2 regions of the Vibrio fluvialis genome follow, and region 1 is predicted to be linked to the other one. Evidence: riboswitches for the same ligand, from Rfam matches in the RefSeq annotation. Region 1 holds a riboswitch; the other holds the start of a gene.
The links. A riboswitch is a leader RNA that binds a small molecule or an ion and turns the genes downstream of it on or off. The one in region 1 is predicted to bind lysine.

Region 1 (8,526 bases):
GGTCTGAGTAAAGGGCACTCGCTGGTCATCAGCGATGAAGCGGCCGAAGCACTGTACAATGAGTTGAAGTCTGAACAGCTGATTACCAATGAATATGCGGGTGGCACCATCGGTAACACACTTCATAACTATTCTGTACTGGCTGATGATCGTTCGACCTTATTAGGCGTAATGAGTCAGGATATTAAAATCGGCAGTTATGGTTACCGTTATCTGTGTAATACCTCCAGCCGCATGGATTTGAATTACCTGCAGGGTGTCGATGGCGCTATTGGTCGCTGTTTCGCTCTGATTACTGAAGACGGTGAGCGCACGTTTGCGATCAGTGAAGGTCAGATGAACCAACTGAGCCCGGAAAATATTCCTGAGAAGATTTTCAAAAGTGCTTCAGCGTTAGTAATTACCGCCTATTTGGTGCGTTGTAAAGAAGGCGATCCGATGCCGGAAGCCACCATGCGCGCCATTGAGTACGCGAAAAAATACGACGTTCCTGTCGTACTGACGCTGGGTACTAAGTTCGTGATTCAGGACGATCCTAAATTCTGGCAGGATTTCCTACGTGACCACGTGACGGTTGTCGCGATGAACGAAGATGAAGCGGAGGCTCTGACGGGCGAGCGTGATCCTCTGGCGGCGTCAGATAAAGCGCTGGATTGGGTTGACCTGGTTCTGTGTACCGCAGGTCCGGTTGGCCTGTTTATGGCGGGTTACACTGAGGATTCAGCGAAACGTGAAACCTCTCTGCCTTTATTACCTGGCTCGATTCCAGAATTCAACCGCTATGAGTTCAGCCGTCCTGCCAGCAAAATCAGCTGCATTAATCCTGTTCGTATTTATTCTCATATTTCCCCTTATATGGGTGGTCCTGAGAAAATTAAAAACACCAATGGTGCCGGTGATGCTGCTTTGTCTGCTCTACTGCACGATATGGCAGCAAATAAATACCATAAAGAAAATGTTCCGAATTCAAGCAAACACCAGCATGAATTCTTAACCTATTCTTCATTTTCTCAGGTTTGTAAATATTCAAATCGCGTGAGTTATGAGGTGTTGGTTCAACATTCGCCACGGTTATCCCGTGGACTGCCAGAGCGTGAAGATAGTTTGGAAGAAGCGTACTGGGAACGCTAATTCTTTGTTTAAGAAAATGCCACCGTTAACGGTGGCATTTTTTTATCTGCAGTTTGTTGATGGGTAATTAGAGAACGACGTTCTCAATCTAAAAGTAAAAGCGCTGAATTTTTTAGACAACAATGACTTATAATGTCAGAAAAATCTGAAAAGGCGATAAGACCTTTCTGATTATATGCAACCAATTATAGTCAGTAAGTTTAATATAACGTTTGGTCTGCTGAGATAATCGTATTATATCAAAAATAAAAAAAGCTCCGTGAAGGAGCTTTTTTACTTGGATCTAAGAGCACAAAGGCTTAGAGAGCGAACTCTTCCAGTGATTTACCTTCGTCCAGAGCTTTCTGGATAACAGAAGGTGTACGGCCTTGACCTGTCCAGGTCTTTTCTACGCCGTTGTCCATGTATTTGTATTTCGCTGGACGAGGAGCGCGTTTGCCTTTTGCTTTAGTTTTTGTTTCACCAGCAAGAGCAGTAATTAACGCGTCAACATCAATGCCGTCTTTTGCAATTTGTTCTGCAATTGCTGCCAGTTTCGCTTCCTGAGCTTCGCGTTCTGCGCGTTCTTCTTCTTCAGATTCTTTACGCTCTTGAACAACGATAGTTAATTTATCCAAAGCTTCTTCTAGCTGCTCCAGAGTCAATTCGCGTGCATAAGCGCGCAGGCTGCGAATATTCAATAGAGTTTTCGTAACTTCCGACATTACCGTTTCCTATGAAATAAAATAATTAACAGTTCAATACTAAACCTAGGAATTTATTCTGGCAACATTGAATACAGAATATTAAGCAAAATATCTGTCAAAACTTAAATGCGCGACATTCACTATTATTGTGCAATCCATTCATCCATAAGTTAATTAAGGTTTTAGCGCCAATTTCAGTTAAATAGATGGGTGTTTTTTCTTTCATTATATATATGCAAAGTGATATCCATTGCATAGCGATATGAAATGAGTATCAATGGATGTAAGTTCAATGTGACATTGTGTGGGCGAATTAAAATAACAGGATATGTTGCATTGACAATCTTGATAAGTACAATAGCGCCCACCTAATGGGAAGTACGACGTGAGATTCGGTTAATTTGTATTAACTGCCACTTATTGTCCTACTTTCGATGTAGAGGCGCGGTATCGAATAGTACTCATGGTTGGGGTGATGCCAATGAACCATGATGAAAGGTTTTATCGCCGAAGTCAGTTCGCACATCAAAGCGGCTGGCTGGGGTTGTCAGCGAATAGGGGCAACACTGCCATAGTCTATATTGTTGTTAAACTATGGAGCGCTACTGTAGGGTTGGGTGAAGTGTTCGCTTCCCTTTCGCTTAGTTCAACATAAATTGCGTGCAGCGTTGCGTGGTTTGTCTGCAGTAGATCTCTAGCCATTTATTACTGGTTTTTGAAGATCATGAATGTAATTGATTTTGCTTCCTCTCCACTATCTTTACTTCCGCCGCTGGTGGCTCTTAGCCTCGCTATTGTTACCCGCAAAGTATTGGTATCTCTCGGTGTAGGTATTTTATTAGGTGCGTTACTTCTTGCTGACTACTCTGTCGGTGGGGCATTGAGCTATGTTGGTTCTAAAGTATCGAGTGTCTTTGTTGAAGACGGCGGTCTAAATACTTGGAACATGAGTATTGTTGGCTTCCTGCTTCTGCTGGGTATGATGACGGCGTTGCTGACACTCTCTGGCGGCACTCGTGCGTTCGCTGAGTGGGCTCAGGTTCGAGTGAAAAGTAAACGAGGCTCTAAACTTCTGGCCGCTTTCCTGGGCGTGTTCATTTTTGTTGATGACTACTTTAACAGCCTGGCCGTAGGTTCTATTGCTCGTCCGGTTACTGACCGCTTTTACGTGTCTCGCGCTAAACTGGCGTATATTCTGGATTCGACCGCAGCGCCAATGTGTGTAGTGATGCCAGCATCAAGCTGGGGTGCCTACATTATGACCATCATCGGTGGCATTCTGGTGTCACACGGTATCACTGACTATTCACCACTGGGTGCGTACATGCGTCTGGTACCGATGAACTTCTACGCGATCTTCGCTCTGTTGATGGTATTCGCGGTGGTCTGGTTCAAGATGGACATCGGCCCAATGCGTCAACATGAAATTAATGCGTCTCAGGGCCGAGGTTTCGACAGTGACGATGATAGTGACTCTCAAGCGGCTCACGATCTCAATGAAGAGCTGGATATCCGCGAAAGCGAGCACGGTAAAGTGTCTGATCTGATCCTGCCTATCGTTCTACTGATCATCGCTACTATTGGCGCGATGCTCTTCACGGGTGGTCAATCACTAGCCAGCGATGGTATTGCGTTCAACGTGTTGGGCGCATTTGAAAATACCGATGTGGGTACTTCACTGATTTACGGTGGCCTGGTTGGTTTGGCTGTGGCTTTGTATACCGTTCTGAAGCAGCGTATTGGTTTGGGTGAAATCGCGAAAACACTGTGGATCGGTGCGAAATCGATGTTCGGTGCGATTCTGATTCTGATTTTCGCCTGGACAATCGGTTCTGTTATCGGCGACATGAAAACCGGTGCTTACCTTTCATCCATGGTGCAAGGCAACATCAACCCACACTGGTTGCCAGTGATTCTATTTGCTCTGTCGGGGATCATGGCGTTCTCGACCGGTACTTCTTGGGGCACATTCGGCATCATGCTGCCGATTGCAGGGGATATGGCTGGTGCTACCGATGTAGCTCTGATGCTGCCAATGCTGAGTGCTGTGCTGGCAGGTTCGGTATTTGGTGACCACTGTTCACCAATTTCAGATACCACGATTCTGTCTTCAACTGGTGCACGTTGTAATCACATCGATCACGTATCAACGCAGCTTCCTTACTCTTTGGCGGTAGCTGGTGTTTCTGCGGTAGGTTTCGTGGTGCTGGGTATGACGGCGTCAGTGATGTTGTCGTTTGCCGCAGCGAGCGCAGCCTTCATCGCGGTATGTTTTGTTTTTGTCAGTCTGTCAAAAGCGAAAATGACCAGTTGCGAAACGGCTTAATCGTCGAATTCCAAATAAAAAACTCCGCCCAGGCGGAGTTTTTTATTTCTGCAGATTGTACTTTTTCAAAAGTCGGTAAAGAGTGGTGCGAGATATTCCCATATAGCGGGCTGCGGCACTCATATTGTGTTTATGATCGCTGATGACCTGCAATAAATAGTCGGAATCAATCGTATCGGAAGCGGGCAGCATTTGACGGTCGATAATTTCTAATCCCAAATCCGCAATAGTGATGTTCTTATCACCACACATAATGATCGCTCTTTGGATCACGTTGCGCAGTTCCCGCACATTGCCCGGCCAAGAGTGGCGGCTGAGATAATCCAGTACCGGTTTGGTCAGATGTTTTTTCTTACCATCGCTTAACACATTGAGGAAATACTGAGCGTAGCCGGTGATATCGACTTTGCGCTCGCGCAATGGGGGAATAAAGAGCGGCAAAATATTGAGGCGATAATATAAATCTTCCCGGAATCCACCTTGAATAATGTCTTGCTTCAAATCTACATGGCTGGCCGCAATAATGCGGCAATTGACCACTACGCTGCTGTCTGAGCCCAAACGCTGCATCTTTTTGGACTCAAGAAAGTGCAGCAGATGAATTTGCAAGTCCGGTGGCATATCACCAATCTCATCGAGAAATAGTGTGCCGTTGTGCGAGCGTTGGATGTAACCAATATGGTCAGAAATAGCGCCGGTAAATGCGCCTTTTTGGTGGCCAAACAGTTCAGACGCAATCAGACCACTGGCGATGGAACCGCAGTTCACTTCAATGAATGGGTGATCACGCCGCGCAGAGAGTTTATGTATCAGTTTGGCACACAGACCTTTGCCCACACCGGTTTCACCTTGGATAAGGACTTCAGCGTCACTGTTGGCGTATTTCAAAATCTTGTTGCGCACATCTGCCATGCTGGAGCTCTCGCCGATCAGTTCCAGCGTGTTGTAAGCTGCGGCACACAATGAATCTACATGAGCACTCACTTCACGATACCAAGGTAAAATGACCTCTTTAAACTTAGCGTAACTTAAGGTCTAGACCGTGTCTTACATTTAAGAAACCACAAAGGCTTGCTCATCTTTATGTGATGTGGTGCATATCTTTGTCAGTGACTTGCGCTCAAATATCACTTTTTGATGAAATTGAGGAAGTGGCCGCTAAGAAAATCGGATGAGTTCCGTACTAATACTTTATTCGTTTCTTCGGGTTGGTGATGGAGACCGCTTCGGTGTGGATTCATCAGGTGAAAAAAATATAAATTAGCGGTTGCAAATTATCTCCAGCTTGGTTAGTGTTGAAAGCAATCCAGTTAACCAACCCAAAGTTGTTAAGTATGCGTAATTTTGTAATGAACATTCATCATCACCATCATCCCTAAGTTGTCTTTCGGGAGATGTACGCATACCCGGGAGGCAGGACGCTCCCGGTGGTTACATGAAAATATTTACAGATTTCAGACCCTCGGGAGACCAATCTCTCGAGGGTTTTTTACTATTTGGCTTTTATAAATCTTAAATAAATTCAACAAGTTATTAAGGAAGAATGTAATGCAAACACAACGCCTAAGAATCGCAATTCAAAAGAAAGGTCGCCTGAGCAAAGAGTGTCAGGAACTGCTGAAAAAATGTGGTGTGAAATTCAATATCATGGGTGAGCGCCTGGTCGTGCACTCACTAAATATGCCGATTGACCTGTTGCTGGTTCGTGATGACGATATTCCTGGCCTGATCATGGACGGTGTTGTGGATTTAGGTTTCGTGGGTGAAAACGTACTGGAAGAAACCCGTCTTGATCGTAAGGCTCTCAACCAGCCGAGTGAATTTGTTTCTTTGCGTCGTATGGATTTCGGAGGCTGTCGCCTGTCTATCGCCATCGATAAAGAACTGCCATACAACAGTCCACAAGATCTGCGTGGCAAACGCATCGCAACCACCTATCCGCAACTGCTAAAAGCCTACATGGATGAGCAGGGCATTGACTTCACTACTTGTATGCTAACCGGTTCGGTGGAAGTGGCACCACGTGCTGGCCTGGCTGACGCTATTGCTGACCTGGTTTCTACCGGCGCAACTCTGGAAGCGAACGGCCTGAAAGAAGTGGAAGTCATTTACCAGTCTAAAGCGGTTCTGATTCAGCGCAGCGGTGATTTCGCGGCTGATAAAGTTGAACTGATTGAAAAGCTGCTGGCTCGTATGCAGGGCGTTCAACAAGCAAAAGAATCGAAGTACATCATGCTGCATGCTCCGGTGGATAAACTGGCGCAAGTGAAATCCCTGTTGCCGGGTGCTGAAGATCCAACCGTTCTGCCTCTTTCTGCTGATAAAACCAAGGTGGCCGTACACATGGTGAGCTCAGAGAATCTGTTCTGGGAAACGATGGAACAGCTGAAAGCATTAGGCGCAAGTTCTATTCTTGTTCTACCAATCGAAAAGATTATGGAGTAATCGCGATGAGAACTGTTGTTTGGCAATCGTTGAGTGAAACTCAGCAAGATTCCATTCTGGAGCGTCCTGCCATTGCAGAAGGTGCCAATATTACTGCTGCCGTTTCGGAAGTGATCGCGAAGGTGCGTGCAGAAGGCGATGCTGCGCTGCTGGAGCTGACTGCAAAGTTTGACCGTGTGACACCAGAATCGATTCGTGTCACTCAAGACGAAATTGACGCAGCGTCTGAACGTCTTAGCGACGAGATGAAACAGGCACTGGAGCAGGCTTACACCAATATCGCAAAGTTCCATAAAGCACAGAAACCGCAACCAATTAAGGTCGAAACCATGCCGGGTGTGGTGTGTGAGCAAGTGACACACGCCATCAATAAAGTGGGCCTTTATATTCCGGGTGGTAGCGCACCACTGCCGTCAACAGTATTGATGTTGGGTGTTCCGGCGCAAATTGCGGGTTGCCGTAAAGTGGTGCTGTGTTCACCGCCGCCGATTGCCGACGAAATTCTGTATGTAGCCAAGCTGTGTAAGATTGATGAAGTCTATAACGTTGGCGGCGGCCAGGCGATTGCGGCCATGGCTTACGGCACCGAAACCGTGGCTAAAGTCGATAAGATTTTTGGCCCGGGTAACGCGTATGTCACCGAAGCTAAGCGTCAGGTGAGCAACGATTTCCGCGGTGCGGCGATTGATATGCCAGCAGGCCCATCAGAAGTATTGGTTATTGCTGACGATACCGCTGACCCAGATTTTATCGCCGCTGATTTGCTCAGCCAGGCAGAACACGGCCCAGATTCTCAAGTTGTGTTAGTGACGCCATCACCAGTCGTTGCCGACAAAGTGACCGACGCAGTGCAAAAGCAACTGAAAGAACTATCACGTTCCGGTATCGCTGAAAAAGCGCTGGCATCTAGCTTAATCATCATCGCTGAGTCGCTGACTCAAGCAGTATCGATTTCAAACTTCTATGGTCCGGAGCACCTGATTGTTCAGACCAAAAATCCACGTGAGTTGGTGCCACTGCTCGACAATGCTGGTTCTATTTTCCTGGGTGACTGGTCGCCAGAGTCGGTTGGCGATTACGCATCAGGTACTAACCACGTACTGCCGACCTACGGTTATACCCGTACCTACTCAAGTTTGGGCTTGGCAGACTTCAGTAAACGAATGACAGTGCAAGAGCTGAGTGCAGAGGGTCTGCAAACTCTGGCTCCGACCGTTGTAGCAATGGCAAATGCGGAAGGTCTGGATGCACACAAACGTGCCGTGACCATTCGAGTAGAAAAGTTACAGAAGGCTTAATCATCATGGAAAAACTCGCACGTAAACAAGTTCAGGCATTGACCCCGTATCTGTCTGCACGCCGCATTGGTGGTAGTGGTGATGTATGGCTGAATGCCAATGAATCACCATTTGATAACGAGTACAAAACGGATTTTGCCCGCCTCAACCGTTACAGCGATTGCCAACCTAAAGCCTTGATTCAGGCTTATGCCAATTACGCTGGTGTAAAACCAGAACAGGTTCTGACTTCGCGTGGTGCTGATGAAGGCATCGAATTGCTGATTCGTGCCTTTTGTGAACCGAATGAAGATGCGATTTTATTCTGTCCGCCGACATACGGTATGTACGCCATCAGTGCCGAAACCTTTGGTGTAGAACGCAAGAAAGTACCGCTTACCCAAGACTGGCAACTTGATCTGCCAACTATCGAAGCCAATCTGGACAACGTGAAATTGGTGTTTGTGTGCAGCCCGAACAACCCAACCGGAAATCTGGTGAAGCGCGAAGACATCATCTCATTATTAGAGATGACCAAAGGCCGGGCGATTGTGGTGATGGATGAAGCGTATATCGACTTCTGCCCGGAAGCGTCCACCGTTGACTTACTGGCTGAGTACTCGAATCTGGCGATTCTGCGCACATTGTCGAAAGCATTTGC
Region 2 (8,526 bases), 1.5 Mb from region 1:
TAAGACACCAAATCGAATCGCAACTGCAACAGCGTATCTTACTGATCGACGGTGGTATGGGCACCATGATCCAGGGATATAAGCTGGAAGAGCAGGACTACCGCGGCGAACGTTTTGCCGATTGGCACAGCGACCTGAAAGGGAACAACGACCTGTTGGTGCTTACCCAGCCTCAGCTGATTAAAGAGATTCACTCGGCTTATCTGGAAGCCGGGGCGGATATTCTTGAAACCAACACCTTCAATGCCACCACCATTGCGATGGCTGACTACGACATGCAGTCGCTGAGTGCCGAGATCAACGTTGCAGCGGCGAAGCTCGCACGCGAAGTAGCGGACGAATGGACGGCGAAAACGCCGGATAAACCCCGCTATGTCGCCGGTGTTCTTGGCCCAACCAACCGCACCTGCTCTATCTCTCCGGATGTGAACGACCCGGGCTATCGAAATGTGACCTTTGAACAGTTGGTTGAAGCGTACTCGGAATCGACTCGCGCACTTATCAAGGGCGGCAGCGATCTCATCCTGATTGAAACCATCTTTGATACGCTGAACGCCAAAGCGTGCGCTTTCGCGGTCGAGTCGGTGTTTGAAGAATTAGGTATTGAGTTGCCGGTGATGATTTCGGGCACCATTACCGATGCCTCTGGCCGCACCTTATCGGGTCAGACGACCGAAGCTTTCTACAACGCGCTGCGTCACGTGCGCCCAATTTCCTTTGGCCTGAACTGTGCGTTGGGCCCTGACGAGTTGCGTCAATATGTGGAAGAACTGTCGCGCATTGCTGAGTGCCATGTCTCCGCGCACCCTAACGCAGGTTTGCCAAACGCCTTCGGTGAATACGATCTCTCGGCCGAAGAGATGGCCGAACATATTGAAGAGTGGGCAAAAACGGGTTTTCTGAACTTAGTGGGCGGCTGTTGTGGTACGACGCCTGAGCACATTGCTGCGATGGCGAAAGCCGTTGAAGGCGTCAAGCCTCGCGCTTTGCCGACACTCAACGTGGAATGTCGTCTCTCTGGCCTGGAGCCGCTGAACATCGCGAAAGAAACCTTGTTTGTGAACGTCGGTGAACGTACCAACGTGACGGGTTCAGCTCGCTTCAAGCGTCTCATTAAAGAAGAACAATACGACGAAGCGCTGGATGTCGCGCGTGAACAGGTCGAAAACGGCGCGCAAATCATTGATATCAACATGGACGAAGGCATGTTAGATGCTGAAGCCTGTATGGTGCGTTTCCTTAACTTGTGTGCGTCTGAGCCGGAGATTTCGAAAGTTCCGGTAATGGTCGATTCATCCAAATGGGAAGTTATCGAAGCGGGCCTGAAATGCATTCAGGGCAAAGGCATCGTGAACTCCATTTCCCTCAAAGAGGGCAAAGAGAAATTCGTTCAGCAGGCGAAACTCGTGCGTCGCTACGGTGCTGCGGTGATTGTGATGGCGTTCGATGAAGTTGGCCAGGCCGATACCCGTGAACGTAAACTAGAAATCTGTCGCCGCGCTTATCACATTCTGGTCGATGAAGTCGGCTTTCCGCCAGAAGACATCATTTTCGACCCGAACATCTTCGCGGTCGCAACGGGTATCGATGAACACAACAACTATGCGCTTGATTTTATTAACGCGGTAGCGGACATCAAACGCGATTTGCCGCACGCCATGATCTCCGGTGGCGTATCCAACGTGTCGTTCTCCTTCCGTGGCAATAACTATGTGCGCGAAGCGATCCACGCCGTGTTCCTGTATCACTGTTTCAAAAACGGCATGGACATGGGCATCGTGAATGCCGGCCAGCTGGAAATTTACGACAACGTGCCAGAGAAGCTGCGTGAAGCGGTCGAAGATGTGATTCTAAACCGTCATAACGATGCGACTGAGCGCTTACTGGAAATTGCCGATGAGTACCGTGAAAATGCGGTTGGCAAACAGGACGATGCTTCTGCGCTTGAATGGCGTACCTGGCCGGTCGCCAAACGTCTGGAACATGCGTTAGTCAAAGGGATTACCGAGTTTATTGTTGAAGACACTGAAGAAGCACGCGTCAATGCCAGCAAGCCGCTGGAAGTGATCGAAGGTCCGCTGATGGACGGCATGAACGTCGTCGGTGACCTGTTTGGTGAAGGCAAAATGTTCTTGCCGCAGGTGGTGAAGTCGGCGCGCGTGATGAAGCAAGCGGTGGCGCACTTAGAGCCGTTCATCAACGCTGAAAAGCAGTCAGGATCAACCAACGGCAAGATCCTGCTCGCGACAGTGAAGGGCGATGTGCATGACATCGGTAAAAACATTGTCGGTGTGGTATTGCAGTGTAATAACTACGAAATCATTGACCTTGGCGTGATGGTGCCGTGTGAACAGATCCTTAAAGTGGCACGTGAGAAAAACGTCGATATCATCGGTTTGTCTGGTCTGATTACACCATCGCTGGATGAAATGGTCCACGTAGCCAAGGAGATGGAGCGCCAAGGGTTTGATTTGCCGCTGCTGATTGGTGGTGCGACGACCTCGAAAGCGCATACTGCGGTGAAGATTGAGCAGAACTACCATCAGCCTGTGGTGTATGTAAACAATGCTTCGCGTGCGGTGGGGGTGTGTACTTCACTGCTGTCTGACGAACTGCGTCCGGCCTTTATTGAAAAATTGGACTTGGATTACGAACGCACACGTGATCAGCATGCGCGTAAAACGCCGAAGACTCGTCCGGTGACACTCGAGGAAGCACGTGCTAATAAGGCGCCGATTGATTGGGACAGCTACACACCACCCGTTCCGGCCAAACCCGGCGTTCACGTATTTGAACACGTTGAGCTGTCTACATTGCGTCAGTACATCGACTGGACGCCATTTTTCATGACCTGGTCGCTGATGGGCAAATACCCGGCGATCTTGCAACATGAAGAAGTGGGCGAAGAGGCTCTGCGTCTGTTTAAGGATGCCAACGAATTGCTGGACAAGGTTGAGCGTGAAGGCTTACTGAAAGCCAGTGGTATGTGTGCGCTGTTCCCGGCGGCGAGTGTGGGGGATGATATTGAAGTGTACCGCGATGAGTCGCGTACGGAAGTGGCCCACACCCTGTATAACCTGCGTCAGCAAACCCATAAGCCGAAAGGGGCGAACTACTGTCTGTCGGATTACATCGCGCCGAAATCGAGTGGTAAAAAGGATTGGATTGGGGCATTTGCGGTCACGGGCGGTATTGGCGAACGTGAGCTGGCGGATCAATACAAAGCGCAGGGTGATGACTACAATGCAATCATGATTCAGGCGGTGGCCGACCGTCTGGCCGAAGCGTTTGCTGAATATCTGCATGAAAAAGTGCGCAAAGAGATTTGGGGCTACGCGACGGATGAAAACCTGTCGAACGACGAGCTGATTCGCGAAAAATATCAGGGGATTCGTCCGGCACCTGGTTATCCGGCCTGTCCGGAACATACCGAGAAAGGCACCTTGTGGGAGATGCTCAAGGTTGAAGAGACGATTGGCATGTCGCTGACTACCAGTTATGCGATGTGGCCGGGCGCATCAGTGTCGGGCTGGTATTTCTCGCATCCGGATTCACGCTACTTTGCCATTGCGCAGATTCAGGATGATCAGGTGCAGAGCTACGCTGAGCGCAAAGGGTGGGATAACCTTGAAGCCGAAAAATGGTTGGGGCCAAATATCAACGGCTAAGCACTGAAACAACAAAGTACAGAAACAACAAAGGTCACCTGAGGGTGACCTTTTCTTTATGCGTTTTGCTAACGAAACCCAATTATAGCTCGAACAGATCCTGATGCAGTTTCTGAATCACATTCTTTGAAACAGGTGCATCAACCAAGAAGCAGAGGTTGTGATCGCTGGCGCCGTAACAGATCATGCGCAGGTTGAAGTCACCCAGAGTGCTGAACACTTGCTTGGCGTAGCCTTTGGTCTCCATCTGGTTGCCGATCAACGCCACCAAACACAGATTGTGTTCCACTTCGACTGTCGCCAGTTCTTCCAATTCGGCACGCGCTTCTTGAGGTAGTTCCGGCGCGCCACCAGACGTGTCGGTTTTATCCAGAGTCAGCGACACACTGATCTCTGAAGTCGTGATCAGATCGACGGAAATTTTGTACTTGGCCAGAACTTCAAACACTTTAGCCAGGAAGCCGTAGGCATGAAACATCTTGGCGCTGCGTAGTGTCACCATGGTCTGGTTGCAGCGCAGAGCCAGCGCGCGAAACTGTGGTGAGTTTTCCACTTCCTGACGAATCCAGGTACCGCCTTTTTCCGGTTCTTTAGACGAACCGACAAACACAGGAATGCCGTGACGAATCGCCGGAACCAGCGTGGAAGGGTGCAGGATTTTAGCGCCAAAATTGGCCATCTCAGACGCTTCGCTGAAACTGATCTCCGGGATTGGCGCAGCTTTAGGCGCAATGCGTGGGTCTGTGGTGTAGATGCCCGGTACGTCAGTCCAGATCTCGAGGCCGCTGGCTTCAACGGCTTCAGCAATCAAGGCTGCTGAATAGTCACTGCCGCCACGGCCCAGCGTGGTGGTGTTACCTTGCTCATCTGAGCCGATAAAGCCCTGCGTGACGACCACATGTTGCTGGCACAGCGGCACCAGCGTTTGTTTGGCCAGACGTTTGATCTCATCAACCTGCGGTTCCGCGCGACCATAATGATCATCGGTGCGTAAGACGTCACGAATATCAAAACGCACCGCATCGACGCCGCGTTCACGCATCAGCTGCGCCAGAATATAAGTCGACATCAGTTCACCGCAGGCAACCAGATGATCGGTCAGTTTCTTACTGGATTGGAACGAGGCCGCTTCAGCAGCGCTGGCCACGCTGTCTAAAATGGTGTGCACTTCTTTTTCGACCTGAGTCGGGTCCGCCAACTGGTCAATAATCGCATCATGAATATCCGCCAACTGCTTTACGATTGCCAGACGCTGTTCAGCTTCCTGCACACCGTTTGCCAATTCCACCAATAGATTGGTCACACCAGAGCAGGCGCTGCTGACGACCAGTTTGGTTTGTGGATTATTTTCGATGATGGCAGAGCAACGGCTCATCGCTTCAAAATTCGCAACACTTGTACCGCCAAATTTGGCGACATTGAATGCACTCACGGCATTTCTCCCAGACTTCCCAGAAATTAAAATGGTTGGTAATCCAACGTCCAATGTTTTGAAGAGAGTGTTCTTAGAGCAAAAAAGAGAGGTGTACTTTGAAAGGTTTCCTCAGAAGCTCTTCATCAGCATAGTACTGATGACAGTTGAAGGGATTCAGCCCGTTCAACCGACAAACCAGAACCACAATTCTGATCCATCTCGGCACTACTCCCCCTGAGTGTTCTGTATTGGAGTTGAGGCTCCACAAAACACCTGCCTGGGCAGTGCTCCTCTTCTGCTAGATAGCTCACACATTGAACGGGTTTATGTGCTTATTGTCAATCGTAAATTTCTCACTCAATGAAAATAATTATTCAGTGAATGTGACGCTGGTTCGACCTCTAGACCTCAGTCGAATTGTCGCGTTGGGGGATTTCGATTACCCTTGTTTTTCATCCCCCCAAGCAAGGAGCAATTATGACTATCCGTAGTTTCATTCCCCCACATCGTATTCTGATGGGCCCTGGCCCCTCGGATATTTCTCCGCAGGTTCTGCAGGCACTCAGTCGCCCAACGGTGGGCCATTTGGATCCACTGTTTGTGGGGATGATGGATGAACTCAAACAGCTGTTGAAATACGCGTTCCAGACTGAAAACGACTTTACCATTGCGGTTTCCGCACCGGGCAGCGCGGGGATGGAAGCGTGTTTCGTCAATCTGGTTGAACCGGGTGACAAAGTGATTGTGTGCCGCAACGGTGTGTTCGGTGAGCGTATGCGCGAGAACGTCGTGCGTTGTGGTGGCGAAGTTGTCGTTGTGGATGATGAATGGGGTAAACCTGTCTCGGTGGAGAAAGTGTCCGCGGCGATTGCGCAGCATCCGGATGCCAAAGTTCTGGCGTTCGTACATGCTGAGACTTCTACCGGTGCTTGCAGTGATGCCAAGGCGCTGGGCGCGTTGGCGAAACAGCATGGTATGCTGACAATTGTTGATGCGGTGACGTCATTGGGTGGTGTGCCTTTGCTGGTGGATGAATGGCAACTGGATGCGGTGTATTCCGGTAGCCAGAAGTGTTTGTCGTGTGTTCCGGGCCTTGCTCCGTTGACCTTTTCAGTCAAAGCGATTGAGAAGATACAGTCACGCACCACACCTATTCAGAGTTGGTTCCTCGATCAGAGCTTGGTTTTAGGGTATTGGAGCGGGCAGGGTAAACGCAGCTACCACCATACGGCGCCGGTGAATAGTCTGTATGCGCTGCATGAAGCGTTGTTGATCCTGAAAAATGAAGGGTTGGAGAATGCTTGGGCTCGTCATCGTAAGATGCACGATAAACTCAAAACAGGTTTGGAGCAGTTGGGACTGACGTTTGTGGTGGATGAAGCCAGCCGCTTGCCACAACTGAATGCGGTGTACATTCCTGAAGGTGTCGATGACGCTGCGGTACGCACCCATCTGCTCAATGAATACAACCTAGAGATTGGTGCAGGACTGGGGGCTTTGGCAGGCAAAGCGTGGCGCATAGGCGTGATGGGCTATGGTGCAAGAGCAGAAAATATAGCCTTGTGTCTCAAAGCCCTGGAAGAAGCGCTGACGCAATAAGTGACAATAAAAAAGGTGGCCGGAGCCACCTTTTTTATTCCTCGTCGCTCTCCTCGTACGATTGAGCTGTCGAGACCGCGCTCGAAGGCGGTACATATTGCACGTTGGCGAACTCTTTATCCGGAAACAGAAATTCAGCTTCAGTGCGGATCTGTTCAGCGCGGCTATGATCGCCTAATCCCTGATATGCAAGGATCAGATTGTTGTAAAACGCCGGGCGTGGCTTGTGTTTGATGATTGCCAATGACCAATCGATGTAGGGCTGAATATACTGCGGCTGTTGGTTGTACAAACCGATATTGAGGTACGTACTGTAAACATCCCAGTCGTAACGATCTTGCCAGACGACCGGATTCGTCACTTTGTTGAGAATTTCCGGATCCCTGGGTTGTGAGGTCTCAAACTTCGTCAGCACGTAATTGGTGTGCAGAGCGCTGAGCATGTAGATCGTTGTGAGAAACGGCAGCAGTATGCTGGCGATACGCAGTGCGGATTTACTGAACTTGCTAAAACGAGCGAAGCGATATTTGGCGACCCGTTGATCGATCCAAAACAACAGAATAATAAACGTAATCCAGTGAATGGCTGAGTGGTAAAACGGATATTCGAGCTGGCTGTGCAGTGTAATGGGTAACAACAGAGCAAACATAGCCAGTCGGGTGCCTTTCTTAGCGGACCGGATACGCATTAAGACGAATCCGGCTGCAATCGCCATACCCAGAATCGGCAGCAGGCCACCTTCTACACCCCAGTACAGCGTTTCATTATGCGGATGGTCCATAGATGGCAGGCCAGGATGATAATTGCTGTTGAGCTGGTGCTGACGAGCCGTGTAGAGCATATATTTGGCTTCGAAGTTCCCGTAGCCGTAGCCGGTAAAGGGCTTTTCAATCAGCATATCCAGCGCTTGCGGAAAAGTGTAGCGCCGCGGACTGTCTAAATCGGCTTTGTCGGCCGCAAGCTGACCATTATTTCCAACCTGTAAGGCGGCAAAACCAATCAACAAACCTGCGATACTGGCCAGAATCCAGTTGATAAATCGCTGACGCGGTGAAAAACGGTAGATATAAGGCAGGATCAGAGCGATACCTAATAGCGCCGATAACCAACCCGTACGAGAAGCCAGCACGACTAACAGCGGCAGCGTCATCACCGGAGTGAGATACAGCAAACTGACTTCGCTGAGGTGTTTGTTGTATTTCTTCGGCTGACGGGCCAGCAGGTAGCCAGACAGCACCAGTCCTGTCGCGAGGAAGCTCGCCATCACATTAGGTTGCTGGAAAATGCCGTAAGGTCGGTTGGCTATCGTATTGTAGCCAAAGATATTGCCCGGTTTGAGTTCAAAGTACTGGAACAAGCCAAAGGCGGCTTCAATCAGACAGGCCAGAACGATGTACCACAGCAGACGCTGTTTATGCTTATTACTGAAATAGAACTGCTGCAGCACCACAAATAGCAGCAATCCGGCCCACAGTCCGGTAATGCGGCTCAATGCTCCTTGCCAATAGGCGTTGGAGTAAAACATCGGCAGAGTCATGATCACACTGCTGATCAAAAACACCACCGTCAGTTTGGAATAACGCAGTTTGCGGTAGGTTGCGAGCTGATAGAGGCCAATGGCGAGGGCAAAGCTCAGCACTAGCCAGGTGGTGGCATTGAATGACAGCGCTAATCCGGCACCGCCCGGATTGGGCATAAAAAAGTGCATCGCGAGCAAGTACACGCAGCCTAACGCAATCAGAAAAGGTTTATTCAACGGAACACTGGGCGCTTGTGGTTCCAGTTGAGTGCCACTCAGTAACAATGTTGCCATAACGTCTCACAACCAAATGGAAAAAAGAAACC

Region 2: linked by a shared signal. The riboswitch ahead of lysC (lysine-sensitive aspartokinase 3) and the one ahead of DYA43_RS05610 (Na+/H+ antiporter NhaC family protein) in region 1 are both predicted to bind lysine.

The regions. Positions count from the first base shown of each region.
Region 1 is NZ_UHIP01000001.1:1,167,480-1,176,005, forward strand. It holds gene DYA43_RS05600 (inosine/guanosine kinase) at 1-1,131, shown strand, start outside; gene DYA43_RS05605 (H-NS family histone-like protein) at 1,431-1,835, opposite strand; lysine riboswitch at 2,247-2,430, shown strand; gene DYA43_RS05610 (Na+/H+ antiporter NhaC family protein) at 2,542-4,143, shown strand; gene DYA43_RS05615 (sigma-54 interaction domain-containing protein) at 4,186-5,127, opposite strand; His leader region at 5,501-5,637, shown strand; gene hisG (ATP phosphoribosyltransferase) at 5,692-6,588, shown strand; gene hisD (histidinol dehydrogenase) at 6,594-7,886, shown strand; gene hisC (histidinol-phosphate transaminase) at 7,892-8,526, shown strand, end outside.
Region 2 is NZ_UHIP01000001.1:2,675,760-2,684,285, reverse strand. It holds gene metH (methionine synthase) at 1-3,668, shown strand, start outside; gene lysC (lysine-sensitive aspartokinase 3) at 3,751-5,100, opposite strand; lysine riboswitch at 5,208-5,385, opposite strand; gene DYA43_RS12560 (pyridoxal-phosphate-dependent aminotransferase family protein) at 5,560-6,681, shown strand; gene DYA43_RS12555 (PglL family O-oligosaccharyltransferase) at 6,716-8,494, opposite strand.